Regions from separate parts of the Paenibacillus yonginensis genome, predicted to be linked through region 1. Evidence: a T-box and tRNA genes for the amino acid it is inferred to sense, from the RefSeq annotation. Region 1 holds a T-box; the other regions hold tRNA genes.
What was found. The T-box of region 1 lies ahead of leuS (leucine--tRNA ligase). A T-box ahead of a tRNA ligase gene usually reads a tRNA of that ligase, here a tRNA-Leu.
Positions count from the first base shown of each region.

Region 2: it has a tRNA-Leu gene. The T-box ahead of leuS (leucine--tRNA ligase) is inferred to sense a tRNA for this amino acid. The anticodon was not compared.
Region 3: it has a tRNA-Leu gene. The T-box ahead of leuS (leucine--tRNA ligase) is inferred to sense a tRNA for this amino acid. The anticodon was not compared.
Region 4: it has a tRNA-Leu gene. The T-box ahead of leuS (leucine--tRNA ligase) is inferred to sense a tRNA for this amino acid. The anticodon was not compared.

Region 1 is NZ_CP014167.1:2,556,507-2,562,239, forward strand. Features, by position in the region: gene AWM70_RS11740 (ComEA family DNA-binding protein) at 1-561, opposite strand, end outside; gene leuS (leucine--tRNA ligase) at 801-3,242, opposite strand; T-box leader at 3,327-3,603, opposite strand; gene AWM70_RS11750 (Gfo/Idh/MocA family protein) at 3,687-4,733, opposite strand; gene AWM70_RS23850 (ROK family protein) at 4,875-5,258, opposite strand; gene AWM70_RS11760 (ROK family protein) at 5,444-5,733, opposite strand, start outside.
Region 2 is NZ_CP014167.1:2,962,402-2,968,134, reverse strand. Features, by position in the region: rRNA gene AWM70_RS13470 (23S ribosomal RNA) at 1-2,485, shown strand, start outside; rRNA gene rrf (5S ribosomal RNA) at 2,694-2,810, shown strand; tRNA gene AWM70_RS13460 (tRNA-Asn) at 2,830-2,905, shown strand; tRNA gene AWM70_RS13455 (tRNA-Ser) at 2,910-3,001, shown strand; tRNA gene AWM70_RS13450 (tRNA-Glu) at 3,018-3,092, shown strand; tRNA gene AWM70_RS13445 (tRNA-Val) at 3,103-3,178, shown strand; tRNA gene AWM70_RS13440 (tRNA-Met) at 3,267-3,340, shown strand; tRNA gene AWM70_RS13435 (tRNA-Asp) at 3,380-3,456, shown strand; tRNA gene AWM70_RS13430 (tRNA-Lys) at 3,473-3,545, shown strand; tRNA gene AWM70_RS13425 (tRNA-Gly) at 3,565-3,639, shown strand; tRNA gene AWM70_RS13420 (tRNA-Arg) at 3,644-3,720, shown strand; tRNA gene AWM70_RS13415 (tRNA-Leu) at 3,744-3,826, shown strand; tRNA gene AWM70_RS13410 (tRNA-Pro) at 3,834-3,907, shown strand; gene tnpA (IS200/IS605 family transposase) at 4,095-4,568, shown strand; gene AWM70_RS13400 (BofC C-terminal domain-containing protein) at 4,842-5,507, shown strand.
Region 3 is NZ_CP014167.1:3,587,243-3,592,975, forward strand. Features, by position in the region: gene sigW (RNA polymerase sigma factor SigW) at 1-90, opposite strand, end outside; gene ppc (phosphoenolpyruvate carboxylase) at 341-3,136, opposite strand; tRNA gene AWM70_RS16300 (tRNA-Gly) at 3,379-3,452, opposite strand; tRNA gene AWM70_RS16305 (tRNA-Pro) at 3,460-3,536, opposite strand; tRNA gene AWM70_RS16310 (tRNA-Arg) at 3,559-3,635, opposite strand; tRNA gene AWM70_RS16315 (tRNA-Gly) at 3,642-3,716, opposite strand; tRNA gene AWM70_RS16320 (tRNA-Leu) at 3,722-3,805, opposite strand; tRNA gene AWM70_RS16325 (tRNA-Lys) at 4,446-4,518, opposite strand; tRNA gene AWM70_RS16330 (tRNA-Gln) at 4,523-4,597, opposite strand; tRNA gene AWM70_RS16335 (tRNA-Val) at 4,639-4,714, opposite strand; tRNA gene AWM70_RS16340 (tRNA-Glu) at 4,725-4,799, opposite strand; tRNA gene AWM70_RS16345 (tRNA-Thr) at 4,813-4,888, opposite strand; tRNA gene AWM70_RS16350 (tRNA-Asn) at 4,892-4,967, opposite strand; rRNA gene rrf (5S ribosomal RNA) at 4,983-5,099, opposite strand; rRNA gene AWM70_RS16360 (23S ribosomal RNA) at 5,308-5,733, opposite strand, start outside.
Region 4 is NZ_CP014167.1:3,378,738-3,384,470, reverse strand. Features, by position in the region: rRNA gene AWM70_RS15345 (23S ribosomal RNA) at 1-356, shown strand, start outside; tRNA gene AWM70_RS15340 (tRNA-Asn) at 492-567, shown strand; tRNA gene AWM70_RS15335 (tRNA-Ser) at 571-662, shown strand; tRNA gene AWM70_RS15330 (tRNA-Glu) at 683-757, shown strand; tRNA gene AWM70_RS15325 (tRNA-Val) at 821-896, shown strand; tRNA gene AWM70_RS15320 (tRNA-Met) at 985-1,058, shown strand; tRNA gene AWM70_RS15315 (tRNA-Asp) at 1,097-1,173, shown strand; tRNA gene AWM70_RS15310 (tRNA-Phe) at 1,181-1,256, shown strand; tRNA gene AWM70_RS15305 (tRNA-Thr) at 1,275-1,350, shown strand; tRNA gene AWM70_RS15300 (tRNA-Tyr) at 1,356-1,441, shown strand; tRNA gene AWM70_RS15295 (tRNA-Trp) at 1,447-1,520, shown strand; tRNA gene AWM70_RS15290 (tRNA-His) at 1,550-1,625, shown strand; tRNA gene AWM70_RS15285 (tRNA-Gln) at 1,646-1,720, shown strand; tRNA gene AWM70_RS15280 (tRNA-Gly) at 1,725-1,799, shown strand; tRNA gene AWM70_RS15275 (tRNA-Cys) at 1,807-1,880, shown strand; tRNA gene AWM70_RS15270 (tRNA-Arg) at 1,910-1,986, shown strand; tRNA gene AWM70_RS15265 (tRNA-Leu) at 2,008-2,087, shown strand; gene AWM70_RS15260 (MarR family transcriptional regulator) at 2,890-3,411, shown strand; gene sufC (Fe-S cluster assembly ATPase SufC) at 3,392-4,171, shown strand; gene sufD (Fe-S cluster assembly protein SufD) at 4,193-5,500, shown strand; gene sufB (Fe-S cluster assembly protein SufB) at 5,542-5,733, shown strand, end outside.

The DNA.
Region 1 (5,733 bases):
TTTGTCTCCGATGCCTTTCACATTCTTTAGCTCATCCAGTGAAGCGAAGGCGCCATGCTGATTCCGGTAATCGATAATCGCTTGCGCTTTCTTCTCGCCAATCCCGGGGAGATCCTGCAGCTCATCTGTGCCAGCCGTATTAATAGAGATGAGGCTGGAAGCTGCCGCAGCTGCATCTGTCTGGACATTGGGCGTCTGGCTTGAAGGCGGGACAGAAGAGGCGGGAGCCGAAGCTGCTGCCGATGAATCTCCGCTTGAAGGAGCCGCTCCAGCGTTTGCAGCTGGGGCGGCGGAAGAATCGGAGCCGGAAGAACCGGAAACACTGCTCTCTGTCCCCCCGACCACGGCCGAACGGGGCGAATCCGCCGGTTTCTTGCCTTCAATCGTCGTTAACGTTCCCGAAGGAGCCTGCTCGTGATCAATCACGGCTGCAGCCATCGCTTCATTAACCGGCGTCCAGCCGGTTATGCCGGAGGAAGGTTTCGTTCCCAAAGCCAGCAGCATCAATCCCGCCCCGCAGACGGCAGACAAAACAGCGATCGAAATACGTTCCTTAATCATGGGATAACTCCAATCTTGTCCAAAAATTCATGCCGACTCCGTGATGCAAAGCCATCCGTAAACCATGAATGTCTGTACAAGCTGTGGTCTTGCTGCAGCAATCCTTGCCTCATAGAAGGGATAGACAAGGGGACTTAAAAAGCTAGCGATGAACCTTTAAAAGATCTCTAAAGATTCATCGCTAAGGGGCATTTCATGATGTTGTTCTTTAATTGTTGAACAGCTCAGCCCGCCGCAGCTTAGTTCGCTACGATGTTAACGAGCTTGCCGGGAACGGCAACCACTTTGCGGACGGTTTTGCCTTCCACGGCGGCTGCCACGTTCGGCAGGGCAAGCGCATGCTCCTGCATCGCTGCCTGATCGAGATCTTTGGAGATCTTCGTACGTTCAACGATTTTGCCGTTGACTTGAACGACGATTTCCACCTCGGCTTCGACAGTCCAGGCTTCCTCGTAAGTTGGCCACTGCGCATAGGTAATAGAGTCGTTATGTCCAAGACGCTGCCACAGCTCTTCCGCGATATGCGGAGCGAGAGGGGAGAGCATCTGCACAAAACTTTCAGCTGCCGCTCTTGGCACCACGTCCGTTTTGTAAGCTTCGTTGATGAAAATCATCAGTTGGCTGATGACGGTGTTAAAGCGAAGGCCTTCCATGTCCTCCGTTACTTTCTTCACCGTTTTGTGCCAGGTGCGTTTGAAATCGTCGCTGCCGCCTTCATCCGCAATTTTGCTGTTCAGGCTGCCGTCTTCGGCTACGAACAGGCGCCATACGCGGGACAGGAAGCGGTGCGCGCCGTCTACGCCGTTTGTGTTCCATGGCTTGGTTGCCTCAAGCGGCCCCATAAACATTTCATAGATCCGCAGCGTATCCGCGCCGTATTCATTTACGATATCGTCCGGATTGATGACATTGCCGCGGGATTTACTCATCTTCTCATTGTTGGTTCCCAGGATCATGCCTTGGTTGACCAGCTTCTGGAACGGCTCTTTCGTGGAAACCACGCCGATATCATACAGCACTTTATGCCAGAAGCGGGCATAAAGCAAGTGAAGCACGGCATGTTCTACGCCGCCGATGTAAAGGTCGACAGGCAGCCATTCCTTTTGTTTCTCCAGCGAGCAGAAAATATCGTCATTGTGCGGGTCGATAAACCGCAGGTAATACCAGCAGCTGCCGGCCCACTGCGGCATCGTGTTCGTCTCGCGGCGCGCTGGAAGCCCGGTTTCCGGATCGGTGGTGTTCACCCATTCCGTTACGTTGGCCAGCGGAGATTCGCCCGTGCCGGACGGTTTGATCTGGTCGATGTCCGGCAGCACCAGCGGCAGCTGGTCTTCCGGAACCGGCTTCATCGTGCCGTCTTCCAAATGCAGGATCGGAATAGGCTCGCCCCAGTAGCGCTGGCGGCTGAACAGCCAGTCGCGCAGGCGGTAGGTGACTTTGCCGCGTCCATGACCATTATCCTCCAGCCATTTGATCATCGTGCGGATGCCTTCTTCTTTGTTCATTCCGTCCAGGAAACCTGAGTTCACATGCGGGCCTTCGCCGCTGTAGGCTTCTTTGGACAAATCGCCGCCCTGCACGACTTCAATGATCGGCAAATCGAATTTGACCGCAAATTCATAGTCGCGCTGGTCATGACCCGGAACAGCCATAATGGCTCCGGTTCCGTAACCGGCCAATACGTAATCCGCGATCCAGACCGGAATTTTGGCGCCGTTCACCGGGTTAACGGCATAAGCACCCGTAAATACGCCGGATTTGTCTTTGGCAAGATCCGTGCGCTCCAGGTCGCTTTTCCGTGCGGCCTGATCCTGATACGCCTTGACAGCTGCAAGCTGCTCGGCGGAAGTAATTTTCTCCACCAGCTCATGCTCAGGAGCCAGTACGGCATAAGTAGCGCCAAACAACGTATCGGGACGGGTAGTGAACACCGTCAACGTTTCATCAGATCCGTCCACGCGGAATACGACTTCCGCGCCTTCGGATTTGCCGATCCAGTTGCGCTGCATGTCTTTGATGCTCTCCGACCAGTCCAGCTCCTCCAGATCTTCCAGCAGGCGCTCTGCGTATTCGGTGATCTTCAGCACCCACTGGCGCATAGGCTTGCGGATGACCGGATGGCCGCCGCGTTCGCTTTTTCCGTCGATGACTTCTTCATTCGCCAGAACCGTGCCCAGCGCAGGACACCAGTTGACCGGCATTTCGGCTACATAGGCCAGTCCCCGCTTGTACAGCTGGATAAAAATCCACTGCGTCCACTTGTAATATTCCGGATCCGTCGTGCTGATCTCGCGGTCCCAGTCATAAGAGAAGCCGAGCGATTTGATCTGGCGGCGGAAGTTGTTGATGTTCTTAACCGTAATGTCGCGCGGATGCTCGCCCGTATCCAGGGCATGCTGCTCCGCAGGCAAGCCAAACGCGTCCCAGCCCATCGGGTGCAGCACGTTATAACCTTTCATTCGTTTGAAGCGGGAAACGATATCCGTTGCCGTATAACCTTCCGGATGACCTACGTGAAGTCCGGCTCCGGATGGATAAGGGAACATGTCGAGCGCGTAAAACTTCGGTTTGCCCGGCTCTTCCTTGGTTTTAAATGTTTTGTGTTCCTCCCAATAAGCCTGCCATTTCGGCTCAATGCTTTGGGGATGATAGCCGTTTGGCACTGTCTGATTCTCGGACATAGGTTGCTTCCTCCTTAAATGTCTTGCCTGAACAATCGAACTTATCTTGTAAAATAAAAAAACTCCCATCCATAGCGTATTATCGCTAGGGACGAGAGTTTGATTCCCGTGGTACCACCCTAGTTAGCTTCGGGCATGCTTTGCCTTGAGCTCACTTTAACCCTTAACGCGGGCGAAACGGAGATGTTCCTGATGGCGCGGACAATAGACAGAAACGGCGTAACCTAAAACGCCAGACAATGTCCTCCAAATTTGCATCCCGGCTCCGAGGCGAGTTCGCAGGGGTCTCCAACCGGCTTGCACCATCCGCCGGCTCTCTGTATGGCTGACCTGAGCTAATATTCCTCATCACAGCAGTTGTTTATGATTGATTCAATTCAATTATTCCCATATATTATACATAATCATTCAGCTTGAAGTCAACGCCGGCAATAGAACGTTATGCTACCCAGATCCAACAGGCATCCCTGCCGCAATCGAGGCCTCAATGGCAAGGGACAGGCGGACATCTACCAGCGCTTCGGATAATGAATAGAAGCTGTTGCCCGTACGCACGTATTCGCTCATTCGAAACAGGACCTCCGCGATCGCCAGCTCTTCGTCGGAAAGCCGAGCGGGATAAAACCGGTTTTGATATAACCGCTCGGAGGCTCCCCGGAGCTCCCGAAGGGACAAAGGAGCAAGGCTCCCTTCCCTTCCATCCTGAATTCTGTTAATAGAAAAGGTTTCGTATGCCCCTTGGCCCAAACTCCGGGTCACCTCATCATTGCGGATTTCCCCATGCGAACCCCGGATCAGAACCCGGTTCTTCCGCAGCGGAGAGAAATATTGCGAAGCAGTGAAGTCAAGTACAGCGCTTTTGCCGCTCTCGAAAGATAAAAGCGCGATATCCTGCAGCTCCACCTCCAGGCCGTCTCCAACGTTTCGTCCGCGATGAGGAACCTCCAGCACGGGATGTTTAAACTGCTGGGCGGTTACGGTACAGCCTTCATCCGAGACACCCAGCCACTGCCGGATTAGGGCAATCCCGTGATAACCATGCCCTGCCGACACCTGGACATGCCGCACCTCTCCCACGGCCCGAGAGCGGATCAGAGCCGTCCGGGCGGCATGATGCGGCTGCAGCGGGTACTGCTCGGCTACCTGAATCCGCGGCGATTGCGCCGCAAGGGCAGCCATCTGCCGGTACCCGGCATCGTCAAAGGCAGGCGGCGTTTCGGCCAGCACCGGAATGTCGGCCTCGAACAGCTGCTCCAGCAAAGCAGCTGCCGACGTTTTGCTGACCGCCATAACCAGGAAATCGCATTCCCGCGCCAGCTCCAGCGGGGACAGAAACACCGGCAACCCCTGCAGGGCATCGTCTCCACGATATTTTTCAAAATCCCGCACAACAACTCCGGCCGGCTGAAACCACTCCGGAAGCTGGCTGGCAATCCGCAAGTAGGCTTTCCCGCGCCAGCCCGGCCCGATTAATCCAAATCGCATAGGCATATTTGAAACCTCCGTAATCCTTTAGCTTTTTCAGGTCAGAAGCCGGCGGACAACCTTCGTTTAGCGTAAGCGTCAGCACCGTACACTCCAGCCTTTTCGCCCAACTCGCCAAATCGTCGTCAAGATCATAAGCATCAGAAATCATCCTGGCGGTGATCTTCTGATGCTGCTGCCCACCCAGCTTTGAACGATGCTGGTCTTCCCCTGCTCAAGCCGCTCGGTAAAAGTGTTCACCATACCAACGGCCGAGACATATCTTCCCAGGCAGCCGGAACTGCCGCAGCGGCAGGGGCGCCCTTCCCTGTACATATTCATGTGGCCTCTGCAGCTAACATTTGTATCGTCCGCCTCTAGTTCCTTAAGCATTTGTCTGATGATATGTTTTATCTTATTTAATACATGGGAAGGTCCCTTTGCGGCATCGGTCTGGTCGCTTCTTTCCCTTACGATTTGGCCATTTCCATCAAAAACCGCCGTTTTGATATTCGTTCCGCCTAAATCAATGCCGACCGTATATGCGGACACGCCTGCCTCTCCTCTTCCTACAAAATCTCTTTTTATCCTAGATGAACCCTTCCCGAATCGGAATAGATTTATGGGACGGGAATATGGAGTTTTGTTACAATATAAAAAAATAAAGCGGCCTTCCCTAATTCGGAAAGCCGCTTTATTTTCTGCACCCGGCTAATAAACAGCCGTCTTCATTTCGCTTAAACGCCCTGCAGCGCCGACTGGGCCAATGCAAGCGCCCCGCAGATTCCTGCATTGTCTCCCAGTCCGGGAGGTACGATATAACTCGAGATCTTCTCGTCGCTGAGGTTTGGATGCTGCACGTAACCGTTCAGCAGCTCCTTCAATTTGGCGTGGATCAGCGGGAACAGCTGCAGCTGTTTCATGACGCCGCCGCCCATGACGATTTTTTCGGGGGACAGGATCAGGATGTAATTCATCAAGGCTTGCGCCAGATAATAAGCTTCCATCTCCCAAGCCGGGTCATCCT
Region 2 (5,733 bases), 410 kb from region 1:
ATCTGGTAAGGCTAAATACTCCCTAGTGACCGATAGCGAAGCAGTACCGTGAGGGAAAGGTGAAAAGCACCCCGGAAGGGGAGTGAAAGAGAACCTGAAACCGTGTGCTTACAAGAAGTCAGAGCCCTATGCTGCGAACTTGTTCGTCAGCAGGGTGATGGCGTGCCTTTTGTAGAATGAACCGGCGAGTTACGTTCCCGTGCAAGGTTAAGGTGAGAAGCCGTAGCCGCAGCGAAAGCGAGTCTGAATAGGGCGATTATAGTACGTGGGCGTAGACCCGAAACCGTGTGATCTACCCCTGTCCAGGGTGAAGGTGCGGTAACACGCACTGGAGGCCCGAACCCACGAACGTTGAAAAGTTCGGGGATGAGGTGGGGGTAGCGGAGAAATTCCAATCGAACTCGGAGATAGCTGGTTCTCCCCGAAATAGCTTTAGGGCTAGCCTCGGTGGTACAGTCGTGGAGGTAGAGCACTGATTGGGTGCGGGGCCCGCAAGGGTTACCAAGCTCAGTCAAACTCCGAATGCCATAGACTGATTAACCGGGAGTCAGACAGTGAGTGCTAAGATCCATTGTCAAAAGGGAAACAGCCCAGACCATCAGCTAAGGTCCCCAAGTGTGTGTTAAGTGGGAAAGGATGTGGAGTTGCCCAGACAACCAGGATGTTGGCTTAGAAGCAGCCACCATTTAAAGAGTGCGTAATAGCTCACTGGTCGAGTGACTCTGCGCCGAAAATGTAACGGGGCTAAACACACCACCGAAGCTATGGCTTGATGCTTTGCATCAGGGGTAGGGGAGCGTTGTATGTAGGTTGAAGGTGTACCGTAAGGAGCGCTGGACAGCATACAAGTGAGAATGCCGGTATGAGTAACGAAAAGATCAGTGAGAATCTGATCCGCCGAAAGCCTAAGGGTTCCTGAGGAAGGTTCGTCCGCTCAGGGTAAGTCGGGACCTAAGGCGAGGCCGACAGGCGTAGTCGAAGGACAACAGGTGGAAATTCCTGTACCACCGTAAACCGTTATGAGCGATGGGGTGACGCAGCAGGGTAGTGACGCGGACTGATGGATGTCCGTCCAAGCAGTGAGAGGGTAGCATAGGCAAATCCGTGCTACATAACCTTGGGCTGTGATGGGGAGCGAAAATTGCAGTAGCGAAGGTCATGATCTCACACTGCCAAGAAAAGCCTCTAGCCAGGTGAAGGTGCCCGTACCGTAAACCGACACAGGTAGGCGAGAAGAGAATTCTAAGGCGCGCGGAAGAACTCTCGTTAAGGAACTCGGCAAAATGACCCCGTAACTTCGGGAGAAGGGGTGCCTCGGTAGGGTGAATAGCCCGAGGGGGCCGCAGTGAAAAGGCCCAAGCGACTGTTTAGCAAAAACACAGGTCTGTGCGAAGCCGCAAGGCGAAGTATACGGGCTGACGCCTGCCCGGTGCTGGAAGGTTAAGGGGAGTGGTTAGGAGGTAACTCCGAAGCTATGAACTGAAGCCCCAGTAAACGGCGGCCGTAACTATAACGGTCCTAAGGTAGCGAAATTCCTTGTCAGGTAAATTCTGACCCGCACGAATGGCGTAACGACTTGGGCGCTGTCTCAACGAGAGATCCGGTGAAATTTTAATACCTGTGAAGATGCAGGTTACCCGCGACAAGACGGAAAGACCCCATGGAGCTTTACTGCAGCTTGATATTGGACTTTGATACGATTTGTACAGGATAGGTGGGAGCCTAGGAAGAGGGAGCGCAAGCTTCCTTGGAGGCGCCGTTGGGATACCACCCTGATCGTATCGGAGTTCTAACCTGGTACCGTGAACCGGTATGGGGACAGTGTCAGGTGGGCAGTTTGACTGGGGCGGTCGCCTCCTAAAGAGTAACGGAGGCGCCCCAAGGTTCCCTCAGAATGGTTGGAAATCATTCGAAGAGTGCAAAGGCAAAAGGGAGCTTGACTGCGAGACTGACAAGTCGAGCAGGGACGAAAGTCGGGCTTAGTGATCCGGTGGTACCGCATGGAAGGGCCATCGCTCAACGGATAAAAGCTACCCTGGGGATAACAGGCTTATCTCCCCCAAGAGTCCACATCGACGGGGAGGTTTGGCACCTCGATGTCGGCTCATCGCATCCTGGGGCTGAAGTAGGTCCCAAGGGTTGGGCTGTTCGCCCATTAAAGCGGTACGCGAGCTGGGTTCAGAACGTCGTGAGACAGTTCGGTCCCTATCTGTCGTGGGCGTAGGAAATTTGAGAGGAGCTGTCCTTAGTACGAGAGGACCGGGATGGACGCACCGCTGGTGCACCAGTTGTTCCGCCAGGAGCACAGCTGGGTAGCTAAGTGCGGAAGGGATAAGCGCTGAAAGCATCTAAGCGTGAAGCCCCCCTCAAGATGAGATTTCCCAGTATGTAAGACCCCTTGAAGACGACGAGGTAGATAGGCTGGAGGTGGAAGTGCAGCAATGCATGGAGCTGACCAGTACTAATCGGTCGAGGGCTTATCCAAAATGGACCCACCAAAGTGAAGATTGGCTTCGCAGCTGATTCCAAATCCTTTGCGGGGGCCCCGAGAACAACTAATTCGCAATTGATTGTTTCGTATCCAGTTTTCAGGTGATCAAACATCTGAACCGATTTTAAGCTGCATGTCCTTTCTAGGGTCTGATCTTTTGCTGAAGCGAAAGACGCGGAAGTGAAGCAGCGCAAAAATCATGTTTGGTGGCGATGGCGGAGGGGTTCCACACGTACCCATCCCGAACACGACCGTTAAGCCCTCCAGCGCCGATGGTACTTGGACCGCAGGGTCCTGGGAGAGTAGGACGCCGCCAAGCGAAATTTAATATTTATTGTTCCCTGATAGCTCAGTTGGTAGAGCACTCGACTGTTAATCGAGTTGTCACAGGTTCGAGTCCTGTTCGGGGAGCCATTATGGAGAGGTGTCCGAGTTGGCCGAAGGAGCACGATTGGAAATCGTGTAGGCGTCACAAGCGTCTCGAGGGTTCGAATCCCTCTCTCTCCGCCAGTTAGGATTTTAGTAAGGCCCGTTGGTCAAGGGGTTAAGACACCTCCCTTTCACGGAGGTAACAGGGGTTCGAATCCCCTACGGGTCACCATATTTTTCTCGGAGGCTTAGCTCAGCTGGGAGAGCATCTGCCTTACAAGCAGAGGGTCGGGGGTTCGATCCCCTCAGCCTCCACCACTTCACTCCAAAAAGTGAAGTTCAGTCTTTGGAGCGTAATCCGATTACTTTTCGGAGGCCCCGTACAACAAAACAATCTTTATAACGACGCGGGGTGGAGCAGCCCGGTAGCTCGTCGGGCTCATAACCCGAAGGCCGCAGGTTCAAATCCTGCCCCCGCAATTATTCCCAAGAGGGATCCCATGCAAGACCTTAGGCTGTGGAACCGTGGTGTAGAGGCCTAACATGCCTGCCTGTCACGCAGGAGATCGCGGGTTCGAATCCCGTCGGTTCCGCCATTTTATTTCATTGTACGAGCCATTAGCTCAGTTGGTAGAGCACCTGACTTTTAATCAGGGTGTCGAAGGTTCGAGTCCTTCATGGCTCACTTTTCATCTTTATTTTATGCGGACGTGGCTCAGCGGTAGAGCATCGCCTTGCCAAGGCGAGGGTCGCGGGTTCGATTCCCGTCGTCCGCTCCATTATGCGCCCTTAGCTCAGCTGGATAGAGCGTTTGACTACGAATCAAAAGGTCAGGAGTTCGAATCTCTTAGGGCGCGCCATTTTCTTTATAGTTTTACACCGTGCCGGTGTGGCGGAATTGGCAGACGCGCGCGACTCAAAATCGTGAGGGAAACCGTGGGGGTTCGAGTCCCTTCACCGGCACCATAGTTATCGGGATGTAGCTCAGCTTGGTAGAGCACCTGGTTTGGGACCAGGGGGTCGCATGTTCGAATCGTGTCATCCCGATTCCAGTAAAGCAGTCATTCTTAGGAATGGCTGCTTTTTTGTTTTTTAGGCTTCAGCCTGTTGAGCGCGTGAAACGCGCGAAATATAAAACCACCCGCTATGCGGGTGGAGGGATCTAGGGTTACACCAATAAGACCATCCCGATAAAATTGAGATGTTCAGGCTCAATTCGAAAGGATGGTCTTAAATGGCAAATAAAAACTTTAGTTTAGCGCACACAAAGTGGATGTGTAAGTATCACATTGTGTTCACCCCGAAGTATAGACGTAAAGAGATCTACAATCAAGTGAGACGAGATCTAATTGAAATCATGAAGCGTCTATGTAAATACAAGGGAGTCGAGATATTAGAAGGACATATGATGCCGGATCATGTGCACATGCTGGTGGCGATTCCACCGAAAATATCTGTGTCTTCCTTTATGGGCTATTTAAAAGGGAAAAGCGCACTCATGATCTTTGAGAAGCATGCCAATTTGAAGTATAAGTATGGGAATCGTAAATTCTGGGCGGAAGGCTACTACGTAAGTACAGTGGGGCTAAATGAAGCCACCGTCGCCAAATACATTCGAGAGCAAGAGGCACATGACCAGGCAGTGGATAAGCTGAGTGTAAAAGAGTATGAAGATCCATTCAGCAGCAACAAGAGCAAGAAAAAGTAAAACCAGTTTAACTGGTAAGTGAAAGAGACAAATAACACTGAGCCTGAACGCTTTGTGGTCAGGCTAGCGTCTTTAGGCGCAGTTTGGCAACAAGGGGTTATACCCCTAGTGCAAACCACCCGTTGGACGGGTGGTTCTGATTTTTTTATAATTTGCGGAGATCCGTCATCATCAGGTTATTTGCATAATTGCATCCCTGCAGGGTCAAAATAGGAAAAAATAACACTGGATAGAAGGGATACACCTGTGAGTATTTTCAAATTGAAAAGAAGGATGAGAAACCGCTGGAGAAGGTGGAGAAGAGCCCTATGGACGTTTATGGTTGTAGGATTGCTAGTTGGTCTTGCGAGCCTGGGCATGCCTCTCTCCGAGCAGTTAAAAGAACTGCTGAGCGATGACGGACCGGTGGCTGCGGAAACGCTGGCCGGCATCCAGGAGTGGACGGAAGACCACGCCGAAGAGGGATCCCATGAAGATTTCAAAACTGAGTTGACCCGTTCCCAGCGGGCTCGTATTGTGCATACAGGTACGGTGTACGTTTGCGGCTCTGAACATAAAATCATCGGAATTATGAAGCCGGACGAAATTATCGGATTAATGAAAGCTCATCCCGCCTGGCAGGGCAGGATTGATCATAAAGGAGAAGTCTGGCTGGAGGAGCATGTCGCCGAGCTGTCGGCTACCTGTAAAGAGAAAGGCTACATCGGGCTTGATGCCCATGGAACCTTAAGTTTGTTTGAAGGCAAGCCGGAGAAGGAGAAGGTGATGCGGACGTTTTTCCAAATTGATATCAAGTCTATGGAATCCGCTCTCCCCAAAGAAATTGTGAATCAGCTTCATAACGGAATCCGAGTACAGGATCTGGAGGAATACAACAGTGTAATTTCGACTTTCAGCGATTATGCGCTGGACTCCGAGGCCGGGGGCAGCATGCATTAAATCAAAGCCGAGATTGGCGGTAACGAATTGGGACGTTCACAGGAACGTCTCTTTTTTAGTGTGCCACGCATGGCGATTAACTAGGTGGTGAAAGTCCACTGTGGGGGTTTGTAGTTACCAACCACTAGCCAAGAGCAAGGGTGTCCACCGCGAGGTGGAATCCAAAGGAAGCTGGAGGCAAACTTCCGGCCCAAGGAACACGAACATCATCAGGCATAGGATACGG
Region 3 (5,733 bases), 1.0 Mb from region 1:
ATCCTTATACAATTCCACAAGCTCGGCAAAAGCATCCTGGTTCCCTTTACGGGCCAGCTTCACCAAACCTGCATCTGTAAGTTCTGCCATCCGTTATCCCCCAGATTTCGGCTGCTTCTCCAACAACGTTACTCTTTAAACAGCAAAGAGTCTCCGGAATTAACCCGCTCCGGGCTTCGCTGCTTGTCCGAACAAATAGTCCATTCAAATCGTAATTCATGCCCCTGCAAAATGCAAGGCATAATCCTAACCCTGCTTTAACAAACTTTCCCTTCACCTGCCACTCTCAAAAAAAAGAACGGGTGTACCGAAGTACACCCGCCCTCATTTCTTCAAAGGATCAGCCTGTATTCCGCATGCCTGCGGCAATGCCGTTAATCGTCAGCAGCACTTCACGAAGCAAATCCGCGTCGTCCGCGTCCTGCTCCCGGATCTGACGCAGCTCCTTCAGCAGTTGAACCTGCAGGTAGCTTAATGGATCTACGTAAGGATTACGCTGTCTGACGGACTCCTGGAGCGTCGGCTGATTGTCCAGCAGCTCCTGCTCGCACGTAATGGCCAGGATGAGATTTTTGGTCAAAATAAATTCTTCTTCAATCTGTGAGAATATCCGGCTTCTGATTTCTTCGTTGGAACAAAGCTTCGAATATTCCCGTGCAATATTTAAGTCCGCTTTCACCACCGCAAATTTCAGCGTATCAATCAAAGAGCGGAAGAACGGGAAGTGTTCATACATATCCTGCATGACCTTCAGATTCTCAGGCTTGCCTTGATAGAACTGCTGCAGGCCAGTGCCCGCCGCATACCAGGCCGGAAGCAAATACCGGCTTTGCGTCCAGGCGAACACCCAAGGAATAGCCCGCAGATCTTCAAAGCGATCACTATTCTTGCGTTTGGATGGACGGGAACCGATATTCAGCTCGCCTACTTCTCCAAGCGGTGTTGATTCCTTAAAGAAGCTCAAGAAATCCGGTTCACGGAAAATCAAATCCTGATATTTCTTCAGCGCCGTTTCCGACATTTCCTTCACGATAGCTTCCCAGCGGGTTTCCTTCAGCTCGCATGGCTTTGGAGCGCGGGCATGGATCGCGGAGATAATCAGGGCTGACGTCGCCTGCTCCAGGCTGCGGTACGCAATTCCCTGCAAGGCGTAACGTTCGGAAATAACCTCGCCCTGCTCTGTAATTTTGATGCCACCGCCTATGGTTTCGGCCGGCTGCACCATAATGCTGCGGTTCAGGGGCATTCCCCCGCGGCCAAGCGCTCCTCCGCGGCCATGGAAGAATTTCAGCTTCACGCCGAATTCTTTTGCCGTAGCCGTGATCTCTTTAAGTGCCACCCGCAGCTCCCAGTTCGCGGTGATTACGCCGCCGTCCTTGTTGCTGTCTGAATAGCCCAGCATAATCTCCTGCAGGTCGTTCATCGCCGCAACGGACTGTCTATAGACTGGAATGCTTAGGAGCTCCCGCATAATGCTTGGTGCGTTATGGAGGTCGTCAATCGTTTCGAAGAGCGGAACAGCCTGGAGTGTACAAATTGCAGTTCCGTCATCCTCTTTCTGGAACAGACCCACTTCCTTCGCGAACACCATGACTTCCAGAACGTCGCTGGTCGCCTCGGCCATACTGATCAGATAACTGGATACACAGCCTTTGCCAAATTCCTTCTGGGCGATATAAACCGTCCGGTACACTTCCAGGCATTCCGTCGTGCTTTCGGTGTACTCTTGATAAGGCGACGTAAGAGGCCGAGGATCGTTGAGCAGCTCCTCAAGCAGCTTTACCTTCTCCGGTTCAGGCAGGCCTGCATAATCGGGCGTAATATTCATGCTCGCCAAAATTTCCGCCATGGCATTCTCATGTTCTTTACTGTGCTGACGGATATCCAGCTTGGCGGTATGGAAGCCAAACAGCTCTACCTGGCGGATAAGTTTCTTAATATATGTGTCCGCAACGTAATCTGCGTAATGATGGCGCAGGCTGCGGTCGATAATTTTCAAATCCTCAATCAGCTCTTCAGGTACGGCATAACGGTCAGGCTGGCCTTTATGCGCCTCATCCAGCACGTTATGAAGCTTCTCCGTCATATAAGTCAGCTTAATGCGATAAGGCTCTTTTTCGTTCGTCCAGCATGGCGTCTTCTTCAGTTCAACCGTTCCGCTGTCCTTCAGGATAGAGGATTTCAATTCATCACTCACATCGACAATGGTTGTGCTGAAGCTCAAATGCTTGAACAGGCTGCTCAGGAGACGCTGATATTCGCGTACAGCCAGCTTGCGCTGCATCTTGAGTGTTTCCCATGTTACATCCGCTGTAACCGAAGGATTGCCGTCGCGGTCGCCGCCGATCCAGGAGCCAAACTTCAGGAAAGTCGGCAAATGCCAATTGTGCTCCGGATAATATTTGCCCAGACAACGTTCGATCTCCTGGTAAACATCAGGCAGGACGTGGAACAAAGTCTCATGGAAATAATACATGCCGTTGCGAACTTCATCGAGTACCGTCGGCTTGCGATCGCGCAGCTCATCGGTCTGCCAAAGCGTAATAACCTCGTTGAGGAGTTTCTCGCGAAGCTGTTCGCGTTCCCGGAAGGTTAACGTCGGATTATCGAGCTGCATTACATCTTCGGCAATTCGTTTGTGAATATCCAGAATCGCCCGGCGCATCGCTTCGGTAGGGTGAGCCGTCATCACCAGCTCAAGCGACATCCCCTCCAGAATCTCCTGCACTTCCTCGCAAGAGAATCCGCGCTCCTTCAACTCCATAACCGAGGCCTCAATCGAACCCGGCTGAATGGTTTCGCCGACCGCCCGCTCGTAATCACGTTTTCTGCGAATGCGATGGTTCTGCTCGGCAATGTTCACCAGCTGGAAATAAATTGCGAACGCCCGTATGACCTGGTGACGAATATCCGGTGCCAGCCCATTAATCATTTCTTTGAATTCCTCATGGGTCTCCGGCACAAATGAAGCCCGCAGCGATTTACTCGCCTCACGTATCTTTTCGACAATATCTAAGAGTTCATTTCCTCCTTGGTGGACAAGGACCTCTCCCAGAATATTGCCCAAAAAGCGAATATCCCGCCGCAGCAGGTTGCTGGAATTGTTTTTTCCTGCAGTTACCGTAAGCTCAGTCATTCTTTCGTACCTCCTGTTTCCCGTATTCCGATAAGAGATTATCAGTAAACATGTCATACATTGTTAACATCATACAATAACAAGATTCAAAAATCTTTATTTTTTTGTAATCCTCTTAATTTCGTACGATAAAACGTCAAAGCGATAAAAACAAAAGATATAAAGAAACTGCGATTTCCGGAAAAAGCGCAGTAGTTTTAACAAAAAGCATCATCGGCTACGATGATGCTTGACTTTATGTATGGAGCGGGTGATGGGAATCGAACCCACGCTACCAGCTTGGAAGGCTGGAGTTCTACCATTGAACTACACCCGCATTATAATGGTCGGGATGACACGATTCGAACATGCGACCCCCTGGTCCCAAACCAGGTGCTCTACCAAGCTGAGCTACATCCCGATAAAAACAATAAGTTCATAAATGGCGCGCCCTAAGAGATTCGAACTCCTGACCTTTTGATTCGTAGTCAAACGCTCTATCCAGCTGAGCTAAGGGCGCACATTATGGAGCGGACGACGGGAATCGAACCCGCGACCCTCGCCTTGGCAAGGCGATGCTCTACCGCTGAGCCACGTCCGCTTATATGGTGCGCGTGGAGGGACTTGAACCCCCACGTCAAAGACGCTAGATCCTAAGTCTAGTGCGTCTGCCAATTCCGCCACACGCGCACATGATGCCTTAATTTATCATTAAAGGCTTATTGACTAACTTCGATTTCGTTGTTTTTTCATTTAACTTATCTCGTTAGCGACAAGAATGATCTTACCATACCAAGTTAATTAGAGTCAAGTATTTCACACAAAAAAATTAAAAAATTCTTACTGGTTGTATTAATCCCTATTTAACAACCTTAAATTTATATTATTTTCCAGTATAAAACAAACCTTGCCCTACTCTACTCGCTAGCTTTATTCCACTCCATCTCTTTCCCATGGATCAAATAGCTCTGAACAAAGCTGGGAACAACTTAAGGCTTCCCATTTACCTCCCTGTTACGCTCAAAGCCGAGAGAGAAATACCATAATCAGCTTGAAACATTGCCCACGCATCCAACCTGCTTCAAACAGGCTCCTGTGAGTCCTGAGCGGCCCTGAGCGCCAGAATGTCGCCTCCGGCCTCTTCTCATACCTTCTTTGAAGAAGAGCAGCTCCTAACAAAGCTCAGTCCCTCCCCAGCAATTTGGCTTCTCATGTACAAATCCATACCACCGTTTATTATCCTCTATTGCCCCCTTACAGAATAAATGGGCACAAAACAAAAAAACACCCTCTTTGCTTTACGCAAGAACATGTTTTGAGGAAATAAAAGTGAGCCATGAAGGACTCGAACCTTCGACACCCTGATTAAAAGTCAGGTGCTCTACCAACTGAGCTAATGGCTCAAAATGGCTGGGGATATAGGATTCGAACCTATGCATGACGGAGTCAAAGTCCGTTGCCTTACCGCTTGGCTAATCCCCAACATTAAAGCTATGTAACTTGTCCACTTTTATTTAAAAATATGGTGGAGGCTGAGGGGATCGAACCCCCGACCCTCTGCTTGTAAGGCAGATGCTCTCCCAGCTGAGCTAAGCCTCCGAGAAAAATATGGTGACCCGTAGGGGATTCGAACCCCTGTTACCTCCGTGAAAGGGAGGTGTCTTAACCCCTTGACCAACGGGCCTTATAAAATGAAATGGAGCTCTCAACCGGGATCGAACCGGTGACCTCATCCTTACCATGGATGCACTCTACCTACTGAGCTATGAGAGCATATGGCTCCCCGAACAGGACTCGAACCTGTGACAACTCGATTAACAGTCGAGTGCTCTACCAACTGAGCTATCAGGGAATATTATGTAAGTTCGCTTGGCGGCGTCCTACTCTCCCAGGACCCTGCGGTCCAAGTACCATCGGCGCTGGAGGGCTTAACGGTCGTGTTCGGGATGGGTACGTGTGGAACCCCTCCGCCATCGCCACCAAACATGATTTTTGCGCTGCTTCTCTTCCGCGTCTTTCGCTTCAGCAAAAGATCAGACCCTAGAAAGGACATGCAGCTTAAAATCGGTTCAGATGTTTGATCACCTGAAAACTGGATACGAAACAATCAATTGCGAATTAGTTGTTCTCGGGGCCCCCGCAAAGGATTTGGAATCAGCTGCGAAGCCAATCTTCACTTTGGTGGGTCCATTTTGGATAAGCCCTCGACCGATTAGTACTGGTCAGCTCCATGCATTGCTGCACTTCCACCCCCAGCCTATCTACCTCGTCGTCTTCAAGGGGTCTTACATACTGGGAAATCTCATCTTGAGGGGGGCTTCACGCTTAGATGCTTTCAGCGCTTATCCCTTCCGCACTTAGCTACCCAGCTGTGCTCCTGGCGGAACAACTGGTGCACCAGCGGTGCGTCCATCCCGGTCCTCTCGTACTAAGGACAGCTCCTCTCAAATTTCCTACGCCCACGACAGATAGGGACCGAACTGTCTCACGACGTTCTGAACCCAGCTCGCGTACCGCTTTAATGGGCGAACAGCCCAACCCTTGGGACCTACTTCAGCCCCAGGATGCGATGAGCCGACATCGAGGTGCCAAACCTCCCCGTCGATGTGGACTCTTGG
Region 4 (5,733 bases), 820 kb from region 1:
GTCCCAAGGGTTGGGCTGTTCGCCCATTAAAGCGGTACGCGAGCTGGGTTCAGAACGTCGTGAGACAGTTCGGTCCCTATCTGTCGTGGGCGTAGGAAATTTGAGAGGAGCTGTCCTTAGTACGAGAGGACCGGGATGGACGCACCGCTGGTGCACCAGTTGTTCCGCCAGGAGCACAGCTGGGTAGCTAAGTGCGGAAGGGATAAGCGCTGAAAGCATCTAAGCGTGAAGCCCCCCTCAAGATGAGATTTCCCAATTAGTAAGACCCCTTGAAGACGACGAGGTAGATAGGCTGGGGGTGGAAGTGCAGCAATGCATGGAGCTGACCAGTACTAATCGGTCGAGGGCTTATCCAAAATGGACCCACCAAAGTGAAGAGACGCTGACGAAGCGAACTCCGAATGCTTTGGCGGGGACCCCGAGAACAACTAAATCGCAATTGATTGTTTCGTATCCAGTTTTCAGGTGATCAAACACTTGAAACTTAATATTCCCTGATAGCTCAGTTGGTAGAGCACTCGACTGTTAATCGAGTTGTCACAGGTTCGAGTCCTGTTCGGGGAGCCATATGGAGAGGTGTCCGAGTTGGCCGAAGGAGCACGATTGGAAATCGTGTAGGCGTCACAAGCGTCTCGAGGGTTCGAATCCCTCTCTCTCCGCCATAATACTTTCTCTTATGTAAGGCCCGTTGGTCAAGGGGTTAAGACACCTCCCTTTCACGGAGGTAACAGGGGTTCGAATCCCCTACGGGTCACCATCAACTTTAAAAGAAGTTGAAATGATGGCTTGAATATGGTATATTAGATATTGTGTTCAATTTGGAGGCTTAGCTCAGCTGGGAGAGCATCTGCCTTACAAGCAGAGGGTCGGGGGTTCGATCCCCTCAGCCTCCACCACTTCACTCCAAAAAGTGAAGTTCAGTCTTTGGAGCGTAATCCGATTACTTTTCGGAGGCGCCATACAACAAAACAATCTTTATAACGACGCGGGGTGGAGCAGCCCGGTAGCTCGTCGGGCTCATAACCCGAAGGCCGCAGGTTCAAATCCTGCCCCCGCAATTATCCCCAAGAGGGATCCATGCAAGACCTTAGGCTGTGGAACCGTGGTGTAGAGGCCTAACATGCCTGCCTGTCACGCAGGAGATCGCGGGTTCGAATCCCGTCGGTTCCGCCATGTTTTTGGCTCGGTAGCTCAGTCGGTAGAGCAGAGGACTGAAAATCCTCGTGTCGGCGGTTCGATTCCGTCCCGAGCCACCATTTAACAAAATTAAATAAGCCGGTGTAGCTCAACTGGTAGAGCAACTGACTTGTAATCAGTAGGTTGGGGGTTCAAGTCCTCTCGCCGGCACCATTTGTGGAGGCTTAGCGAAGTGGCCAAACGCAGCAGACTGTAAATCTGTTCTCTGACGAGTTCGGTGGTTCGAATCCATCAGCCTCCACCAGTTATAGGGGCATAGTTTAAAGGTAGAACAACGGTCTCCAAAACCGTTGGTGTGGGTTCAATTCCTGCTGCCCCTGCCAAGTTTTAAACAAAATAGAAAGTTTATATGGCGGTCGTGGCGAAGGGGTTAACGCACCGGATTGTGGCTCCGGCATTCGTGGGTTCAAGTCCCATCGATCGCCCCATTTTTAACTTTTTAATCTGTTGGGGATTAGCCAAGCGGTAAGGCAACGGACTTTGACTCCGTCATGCATAGGTTCGAATCCTATATCCCCAGCCATTTTGCGGACGTGGCTCAGCGGTAGAGCATCGCCTTGCCAAGGCGAGGGTCGCGGGTTCGATTCCCGTCGTCCGCTCCATTGTTTTGGCGCCATAGCCAAGTGGTAAGGCACAGCTCTGCAAAAGCTTTATCCCCAGTTCGAATCTGGGTGGCGCCTCCAGTATATTTCTGAAGTTGTATATCTCATATGTGCCCTTAGCTCAGCTGGATAGAGCGTTTGACTACGAATCAAAAGGTCAGGAGTTCGAATCTCTTAGGGCACGCCATATACACTTCTAATTTAATAAGCCGGTGTGGCGGAATTGGCAGACGCGCGCGACTCAAAATCGTGAGGGAAACCGTGGGGGTTCGAGTCCCTTCACCGGCATTGCAAAAGGGTTCATGAAATTGTGTACAATTTCATGAACCCTTTTTATATGTACGCCTGGCAAGGATGATAATTAAGCGGTCGAACCGCGATGTATCGAACGGTATGCGCCTTAAGCCTCCATTCTTTTTATTCCCCTTTACGGAAAGTCCAGGGGACCCCATTTTGGTTGACACTTTCCTTCCTCATTCTGTGCAGTTTAAAACCATGTAAAAAATAAGACGTTCTTATCTGTAGATGGCCTGCTAAAATGCTAATTCATGAAGTGTTAAAGTAAGCGAAGTTTTTGGTATCTATAAATCATCATTTGATCCTGCTATATGAAGTGAGATGCTGTAAAAGGGGGAGGAGGTTTGGTTATAGCCCCGTCAAGACCTGCAGTAACCAGTTCGTGAAACCTCTGCAATCAGCAATGTTACAGAGCTTAAGAATCGGGTAGTCCTTGCTCATTTCGCGTATGGACTCGACCCCGGGCTTGCTTTTCGAACTTCCCCTGATCATGGAGTATGCCCACTTCTCCTCTGTACGAAGACGCACAGCTTCTTTCTTTTTTTCTCGCTATAAGGGGTTAATGACTGCCCTTTTCATAGAGGTAAGATGGCAGGTCGGAAAAGCAGCATAAGACGCCTGAACCAATGAAAAGCGGCTCCAGAAATGTGTCTTATCAAAAAAAGTTAATATAGATGATATTGATAATCATTATCACTTGTGTTAGGATGATTTTGTTCAGTACTGAACAAAATTATCTATTCCTGACACTTGGCTGGGTGGGCAACGACTACAAAAGAGGGGAAATGCGAAATTGGAGTTTCCAAATGATTTTAAAGGTCATCTTTACGAGCAGTATATAAAAATGCTGCATCTGAACGAGTTGTATACGGAACATGAAGTTGAACTGTTTCGGCAACAAGCCAAAGAGCACCAGATCGACATGCTTTCTAACAATATTACAAGTGTACACGTGATCGATTGCATCGGTGATTATGAACCTATAAACCATACCGGAATTGTGAAGAAAATGGATTTGTCCAAAGCAAGCATTACTAATATTTGTTCAAAGCTGCTGGAAACGGACTTTATTAGGAGAAGTCAACTGAACAACAATCGGAAGGAGATTTATTTTAGCTTAACGGATAAGGGGAGACGTGTTTATCATTTGCATAAAAAACTGCATCAAGAGAAAGAAGAGGGCTTCTACCAATTTATCGAATCCTATTCTGAGACGGAGTTACAAACGATCGGAAAATTTATGAGTGATTTGCTGGCGCGCGCCGAACAACTCTACGGAAGGGAAGTTAGGGAGTATGACGACCTTAAAGATTGAGGATTTGAGATCCAAGATTGAAGGGAAAGAGATTTTAAAAGGACTCACACTGGAGATTCATGGCGGCGAGATTCATGCGATTATGGGGCCTAATGGGACGGGAAAAAGCACATTGGCTTCGGCCTTAATGGGCCATCCCAAATACGAAGTTACGGATGGTAAGGTGACATTGGACAATGAAGATCTTCTGGAGATGGAGGTGGATAAGCGTGCCCGGGCGGGCTTGTTTCTCGCGATGCAATATCCTAGTGAAATTGCCGGCGTAACGAACTCGGACTTTCTCAGAAGCGCCATCAATGCACGGCGTGAAGAAGGCGATGAGATCTCCCTAATCCGTTTTATCCGTGAAATGGAGAGCAAAATGAAAGGGCTGGAGATGAATCCGGAATTCGCGCATCGTTATTTGAATGAGGGATTCTCCGGCGGCGAAAAAAAGCGGAATGAAATTTTGCAAATGATGCTGCTTGAACCCAAGTTTGTGATTCTGGACGAAGTGGATTCCGGGCTTGATATTGATGCCCTGCGTATTGTGGCGAATGGTGTTAATGAAATGCGCAGCCCGGATCGAGGTTTTTTAATCATCACCCACTATCAACGCCTGTTGAATTATATCACCCCGGATTTTGTGCATGTCATGATGCAAGGCCGGATTGTCAAATCCGGCGGCCCGGAGCTTGCCCATCGTCTGGAGGCTGAAGGGTACGATTGGGTCAAAGAGGAGCTAGGGATTACGGATGAGACGGTAGGCGAAGAAGTTTAAAAGCGGAGGAGGAAAAGCAAAGTGGGGACACAAGCCATCAATCTAATAAACGCGAACGCTTTACGCGCTTGGTCAGGTGCTATAGGTGAGCCTCATTGGCTGCTGGAACGCCGGATTCAGGCACTCAAGCTGGCAGGGACGCTGGAACTGCCAAAAGTGGAGAAAACGAAACTGGAGAAATGGGATATCCACGAAACCGGAGATTACAAAGCGGAGAAGCCCTGGTCAAGTTTGGAAGAGGCGCCGGAGGTTGTTCGGGGTTTGGCTGCTTCTCCAGTGAAAGGCGGACTGATCGTTCAGGCCAATTCGGATGTAGTGTATACGGAATTGGCCGAGAGCTTAGCCGCCCGGGGAGTTATTTTAATGGACCTGCATACTGCGGCAAAAGAGCATGAGGAATTGGTTCAACGTTATCTCTATCAGGCCGTGAAGCCGGAAGAGCATCGTTTATCTGCTGCACACAGCGCCTTATGGAGTGGCGGCGTTTTCCTATATGTCCCGGACGGTGTCGAGGTTGAAGCGCCGATTCAGGCGATCTTTCTTAACGATACCAGCGGGGTGCGTTTCGCTCCTCACGTCTTAATTGTGGCGGGGAGCAACAGCAAGGTCACTTATGTGGATCATTGTTTGTCGAGCGGGGATGATGTCAAGGCATTGCATAACGGTGTGGTTGAGGTCTTTGCGGGAGCGGGTTCTAAGGTGCAAGTCGCTTCGGTTCATCAGCTTGCTGCAGCAACAACGGATTTCACCGAGCGGCGGGCGGTTGTTCTTGCCGATGGCGCGGTGGAATGGATTATCGGCGAAATGAACAAGGGGAATACCGCCAGCGATACCCAGACCTTGCTTCAAGGCAATGGGTCGGTATCCGACACGAAGGTGATTGCGATTGGCACGGGCCTTCAAAAATCGTGTTACACCACGCAAGCCCAGCATTTTGGCAGAAGCTCGGCGAGCCAGATGATTACGCGTGCTGTCATGCTTGAGGAAGCTACCGCCATTATCAACGGAATTACAAAGATTGAAAAAGTCGCAACCCATTGCGATGGTCAGCAAACCGAACGCGTGCTGATGTTAAGTCCTAAAGCGCGCGGCGATGCCAATCCGATCCTGCTGATTGATGAGGATGATGTAACCGCCGGCCATGCTGCATCCGTGGGGCAGGTAAATGCGGAACAAATCTATTATCTGATGTCGCGCGGGATATCACGGAGCGAAGCTGAATATCTAGTTATTTTCGGATTCCTCGCTCCGGTCATTTCGGAAATCCCGCTGGAGGCAGTTCGTGGTCGTCTGCAAGCTTTGGTGGAGAGCAAGCTCGGCAGATACTAGCACATCAAATAAGTCCTGGAAAGTTAAAAGGAGTGTTAAGAATGGCTAAAAAAGCGCCGGATATGGGCGAATATAAATACGGGTTTCGCGACGGGCACCGGTCTATTTTTCAATCCGGAAAAGGCTTGACTGAAGAGATTGTCCGGGAAATATCCCGAATCAAGGAAGAGCCGGAATGGATGCTCGATTTTCGGCTGAAGGCGTTGAAACAATTCTACAAAATGCCGATGCCT